DNA from 2 places in the Clostridium boliviensis genome. Region 2 is predicted to be linked to the other one. Evidence: a T-box and tRNA genes for the amino acid it is inferred to sense, from the RefSeq annotation. Region 2 holds a T-box; the other holds one or more tRNA genes.
What was found. A T-box is a leader RNA that pairs with one kind of tRNA and senses whether it is charged. The one in region 2 lies ahead of tyrS (tyrosine--tRNA ligase), so its partner is inferred to be a tRNA-Tyr.

Region 1 (3,431 bases), on a different contig from region 2:
TCAGCACTGAACAACATATCGATTATACAAAAAGACACCTTTTTTGTCAACTATTTTCGGTCGTATTAAATGGAAAAATAATATCACTTTATCAATAATAGTAATTGTTTTTATTTTAACGATGTGTTATAATTAAAAAAAATACAATTATGGAGGTAACTTTATGGAACGCATTGTTGTAATCGGGGCAAATCATGCAGGTACTGCTGCAATTAACACAATACTTGATAATTACAAAGATAAAGAAGTCATTATATTTGATTCTAATAATAATATCAGTTTTTTAGGGTGCGGTATGGCTTTATGGATCGGTAATCAGATCACTTCACCGGATGGACTGTTTTACTGCAGTAAAGAAATTTTTGAGCAAAAAGGAGCAAAAGTTTATTTAGAGACCATTGTAAATCATGTTGATTTTGAGAAAAAGCTGGTATCCGCTACAGGAAAAGATGGGCAAAGCTATCAACAGCCCTATGACAAGCTGATTATAGCCTCTGGTTCCCTTCCTATTACACCGAATATTGAAGGTACGGACCTGACTAATGTACAATATGTTAAATTATATCAAAATGCAAAAGAGGTCATTGATAAACTTCACGACCCAATGATCCGCAATGTGGTAGTTGTCGGTGCCGGATACATTGGAGTGGAACTGGCTGAGGCATTTAACAGAATCGGAAAGACTGTTACTCTGATTGATAATATGAATACCTGCCTGTCCAGTTATTATGACCCTGAGTTTACAGAGATCATGTCTGAAAACTTAAAAAGCCATGGAATCAAACTGGCCTTTGGAGAGACCGTAACCAGTCTTAAGGGCAGCGATAAAGTAGAAAAAGTAGTAACGGATAAAAATGAATATGCAGCAGACATGGTTGTGCTTGGTATTGGATTTAAACCCAACAACCAGCTTGGCAAAGACACTCTGAAGCTGTTTAAGAACGGAGCCTATCTGGTTAACCTGCACCAGGAGACAAGCGTTTCTGACGTCTATGCAATCGGAGACTGTGCTACCGTATTTGATAACTCCATTCAGAGAACCAATTACATCGCTCTGGCGACAAACGCAGTCCGTTCCGGAATTGTAGCAGCGCATAATGCCTGTGGCACTCCTCTTGAATCCAATGGCGTTCAGGGATCTAATGGTATCTGCATCTGGAATCTTAAGATGGTATCCACCGGAATCACTCTGGGAAAAGCCAAAAAGCTGGGATATGATGCCGCTGCTGCTGATTATGAGGATACACAGAAGCCTGCATTTATAGAACATGACAATTATAAGGTTAAAATCCGGATTGTCTATGATAAAAAAACAAGGGTTATCCTGGGTGCCCAGATGTGTTCCGAATATGATATCTCCATGGCTATCCACATGTTTTCTCTTGCGATTCAGGAACAGGTGACTATCGACCGGCTAAAGCTGACAGATATCTTTTTCCTTCCGCATTTCAACCAGCCATATAATTACTTTACCATGGCAGCTCTCCAGGCTGAGTAATTGGTGTCAAAAAAGGCGGTGTGTTCACTTGAACACACCGCCTTTTTATAATTAAATGGGTGGAGAAGGATTCGAACCTTCGAAGTCGTAGACAACAGATTTACAGTCTGCCCCCTTTGGCCGCTCGGGAACCCACCCATGCTTTATTAACAAGCGAGTGTTATTTTATCATAGAGAATCAAAAAAATCAAGGCATTTTTAAAATTTTATAACAAAAATGTACAAGTTATTCCCGGTCCCCCACCAGCAAAACGGAGCTTAAAGGTGGCATTTGAACTCGTACCCCGCCCGGTTCAACTGTGAATGAAATCTTGCCCACATTATAGCCATTCTCATAAGTAAGCATAACCCGTGACATGGTATCTCCGTCCTTCATACCCAGCTGCCATACAGGAATTATAACCTCCTGCTCATTTGTGTGGTTGCTGACTGCAACCACACAGATACTGTCATTTAAAAAACGACCATATGCAATCAGATGATCTCCTGTCAGCAGGGGCTTTAAAGAACCAAGGCGAAGCGCCGGAATGGTCCTGTGCAGCTCAGTCATATATCTGTGAAACTCAATCAGTTCTAAATTTTCATTACCCCAGGGATAGGTCCTGCGGTTATCCGGGTCCGTCCAGCCGCAGACTCCCGCTTCGTCCCCATAGTAAATAGCAGGAGCTCCAGGCCATGTCATCTGGATCATAACACCTTGCCGGAACAACCCATAGCTGATCCCCTCCAACGCCGCCTCTGGTCCTTCCGTTGAAGTACGGCCGGTTCTTCTGTTGGTTCTTGTTAGAAACCGGGAGTGATCATGGTTGGATAGCTGGTTCATCGCTGTTAAAAGCGATCCCGTCGTCATACGGCTCATATGGTAATTCATGGAGCGAAAGAATGTCTCGCCATCTCCCAAAAGCTTTGAATTAATTTCATCACTGTGTTTTTCCATACCTGTTAAGAACCAGGAAACAGGTTCCATAAATGCATCATAATTCATAACGGTATCCCATTCATCCCCCTGCAGCCAGGCAGACGGATCTCCATAATGCTCTGCCAGTATGATAGCATCAGGATTTGCTGCTTTTACAGCTTTTCTGAAATCCTTCCAGAACTTATGATTAAACTGACTGCTGTGACCTAAGTCTGCTGCCACGTCAAGACGCCAGCCATCGGCATTATAAGGCTCAGAAACCCATTTTGCGGCAATATCCAGGATATAGCGGCAAAGTATCTCAGAACCCTCATAATTAAGCTTTGGCAGTGTAGAATGTCCCCACCAGCCATCATAAGAATTATTATAAGGCCATTCTTTATCAGTAAACTTAAAAAAGGTACGGTAAGGACTGTTCTCCGATGCATATGCTCCCGGCTCATAGCTGCCCGACAGCTCATAGATCCGCTCCCCATCCAGCCATTTATTGAAGGAACCGCAGTGATTAAATACACCGTCAAGAATCACCTTCATTCCCCGTTTGTGAACCTCCCTGACGAACCTGGCAAAAAACTCATTGCTTGCTTTTAAGTTAGAATCATCGGTTGTACGAATCATGTATTTTGTAGCACTGAGGTTATCGGAAGCTTCCGCTGCCACCGTCTCTCCTCCGTCTTTTACAATCACACCGTAATGAGGATCAATATAATCATAGTCCTGGCAGTCATACTTGTGATTGGAGGGAGAAACAAATATGGGATTTAAATATATCACTTCCACCCCCAGATTCTCAAGATAATCAAGCTTATCCCAGACTCCCTTTAAATCTCCGCCATAGAAACAGCCCACATCAAACTGATCCGGGTATTTATCCCAGCTATCCACCGCTGTCACTTTCTGTCCGAGATAGCGGTATTCTTCACTTACCACATCATTGGAGGGATCTCCATTACAGAAGCGGTCCACAAATATCTGATACATCACAGCACCCTTGGCCCAGTCAGGCGTAGTAAA
Region 2 (3,431 bases):
CAGGAATAAGCTCCACATTGTCACCAACCGTCGGAAACTCTTCCTCGCAACGATCTGTAAAATATATTCCCGCTTTTAATCTGGCATACAGATCTTCCCCGTTTACCCGCACCTCATAGCGTTCTCTGTGAACTGCAGTTATAAATCCATTCATTTTTTCTTTCAAAAAGAAACCTCTCTTCCATTTTTTCGTCGGCATACGAATTTGCCAACAGTTAAAAAAGGGCATAAAAATGCCGCGGTAATAGCCCTTATGAGCTGTCACTGCGGTTTGCTTTCTAAAAAAGGCACAAAAAAAACACATCTTATCATGTGTTTAACGAAGTTAAGCGATATATAAGAGTCTATAAGCGGCATATAAAAAATGTCTTCCATATGCCCTTTATTCAGTTATTCTTTTATTACCTCTTTCACAAATAATGTATTAGACATATCACATTCTCCTTTCAAGACCGCTCATGGGTTATTTTGGCAATAACACTTCCAATTACACTTAAGATAACACAAATTAGCAGCAACGTCAATGAATACTTTCAATACCTCCCACCAGAATATGGTGAGAGGTATTTCCTAAAACGCAGAGATAACATTATTTGTTTATTTTTACAAATCTTTTTTTGCCAATCTTTATGACATCTCCGTTGAACAGAACACTGTTCATTTCCTCTTCATTCATTTTTTCCCCATTGATCTGAATTCCGCTTTGTCTTATCAGACGAATAAATTCACTTTTGCTTTTTATATATCCCAGCTCTATCAACCCGGGAATAGTGTCTTTTACCGTGTCTTTCTCCAGATCCAAAAGCAATATGGGAATATCATCTGGAATTGTTTTTTTACTGAATGCCATATCATAGTAAGAAACAGCGTTTTGCACTTCCTCTTCCTCGTGGTAAAGCCCTGTAATAATTTTTGCTAATTGGAACTTAATATCCCGTAGATTGGCCCCATTGGACAACTCCTCTTTTACCCGGTCAATTACATCCGGATGTTCATCTGTTGCCAGCTCATAATATCTGATGATCAGATCATCCGGTACTTCCATCACTTTCTTAAACATAATCTCTGCCGGCTCACTCACCCCAATATAATTGCCTAAGCTTTTGCTCATTTTAGCAACACCATCAAGTCCTTCCAGAATCGGCATAAATAAAGCAATCTGCTGGTCATAACCCATTGATTTTTGCAATGTGCGCCCCATCAGAATGTTAAAGGTCTGATCCGTACCCCCTAATTCAATATCTGCTTTTATTTCCACAGAATCATAGGCCTGCATCAGTGGGTAAAAAAATTCATGGATACCGATAGGTACGCCATTCTTATATCGTTTTTGAAAATCATCCCGTTCCAGCATTCTCGAAACAGTCGATGTTGCAGCCAGCCTCATGACATCTTCAAAATTCAGCTTTGAGAGCCACTCACTGTTGAATCTTACCATTGTTCTTTCTTTATCCAGTATTTTAAATATTTGTTCACAATAAGTCAGAGCATTTTCTTTTACCTTTTCATCACTTAATGCCACTCTTCCTTTTGATTTTCCTGTGGGATCCCCTATTTTACCTGTAAAGTCCCCAATGATAATAACTGCCTGATGCCCCAGTTCCTGCATCTGCCTGATCTTTCTCAAAACGACTGCATGCCCCAGATGAATATCCGGTGCGGAAGGATCAAGTCCTAACTTAATGATCAATGGTTCTTCCTGTTTATAAGACTTCTCCAGTTTGACAAGCAGCTCCTTTTCATTCACACACTGGCGAACCCCTTTGCAGATGATACGCATCTGCTCATTTGGTGTTAACATAGCACAAAATCTCCTTATAATAGTTTTATTAATATTTGCATGCCTGCGTTAAATCAATAAAAAAACTCCCGTCCTCATGTTTCCAAAAGGACGAGAGTTACTCTCGTGTTACCACCTTAAGTTTATAGACAACTCACATTGTCTACCTCATCGGGTACGGCCATAGCGATACCCTTGCACCTGATTACGGTGTGCTTTCCGTCGCAGCCTACTTCTTAAGTCGGTTCGGTGCGCAGCTCCAAGATGTATTCACACTTTCTATCCATGAGCCTCTCATCAACCGGCATCTTTCTGTTTGGAATCGAAAATGCTACTCTTTCTTTTCATAGCCTTTTCATTTTATAAAATGCAAATATTAAATTGTAAAAATACTATCACGCTTTTTCTGTTTCGTCAAGACTAAAATGCGGTCAGCTTCTAGATCGATAAGTTAAATATACAATTCCCCTCTTTGTCTTCACCTGCCATCTGCAAAGATACTATATTCAAATCTGCTTTTAGATACGCAGTATAACCATCTTTTTCCCAGATAAAATTTAACTTCTGTTTATCGCTTTTTACTTCCATATGAGAGTCAAAGGAAAAGGCAGGAAATGTAGCTCTAAAATTTAACATAGAAATTTGCTTTTGTACTACATCTGTTTTCATTTTCTCTTTTATCTGTTCTTTTGTCAGATTGGTACGATTAATTTCTTTATGTCCGCCTGCTCCAGCTCTTTTCATTCCTTCTATATCATTTTTGCCTGCAAAAAGATCAAGATACCATACCTGTGGCTTTCCTGGCATAAATATCTGCAATGCACGAGCCAGCAACATTTTTTTGTCGTCTTCCCCCAATGCACTGTAGTAAGTTGCATTTACCTGATAATATACATTCTTCTGACCATGGAGATTTTTTATATAACCATTACGGTCAACAATGGTGTTCATTAAAACATCAATCCGTTCCTCAGGAATCATTCCTTTTAAGTCTAAGAGCGGAATTCCGTCATGACATCCAAGCATATTGACAACGTGTATCTCTTTTTCCTGTAATTCCAATGCCCAGGAAGCTAACAGTTCTCCATTTTTACTCTCTAATGCATCAATAATTAATCCTGGGAGGAAGAAATCATAAGTCATGTACCCTTTTTGAGCTAAATGTTCATATGTTTTCGCTTCATAGCTTGCATGAATTTCAGGAAGAAGTGTCAAATTATATTTATCCGCCAAGCCTTTTACTTTTTCTAATACCTCCCAGGTTCCTGGCTCATTTAAGAAATTCTTCTCTCCTACTTCTTTCGGTGCATATGCAAATGCATCCAATCGAACTATTTTGGCTCCATATCCAGCCAAAGTTTTTAATGTTTCATCATAAAATTCCCATACCAATGGAGACTTGATATTTAAATCCATTTGACCAAGATATTTTCTGTTAGATTCTAATAATTCAATGACTTCTTTTTTGTATTTTTCATAAATACCAAATGGAATCTCCGAGACTTTTTTTCCGTCTTTTATGGATGCATTTACAATCTTTGCCAATGCTTCAGCTGATGTATATTGAATGTTCGTTACCCTCATGATGTCTTGTGCATCCACGTTTGGATATTGAATCTCTTGATAAAATGTATTCCAATAAGGTACATTT

Region 1: it encodes a tRNA-Tyr, which carries the amino acid that the T-box ahead of tyrS (tyrosine--tRNA ligase) is inferred to sense. The anticodon was not compared.

The regions. Positions count from the first base shown of each region.
Region 1 is NZ_JAWONS010000324.1:91,714-95,144, forward strand. It holds gene nox (H2O-forming NADH oxidase) at 164-1,498, shown strand; tRNA gene RZO55_RS22405 (tRNA-Tyr) at 1,555-1,636, opposite strand; gene RZO55_RS22410 (glycoside hydrolase family 13 protein) at 1,725-3,431, opposite strand, start outside.
Region 2 is NZ_JAWONS010000216.1:65,277-68,707, forward strand. It holds gene RZO55_RS12890 (hypothetical protein) at 1-166, opposite strand, end outside; gene rsgA (ribosome small subunit-dependent GTPase A) at 1-18, opposite strand, end outside; gene tyrS (tyrosine--tRNA ligase) at 590-1,801, opposite strand; T-box leader at 1,885-2,137, opposite strand; gene RZO55_RS12900 (alpha-amylase family protein) at 2,219-3,431, opposite strand, start outside.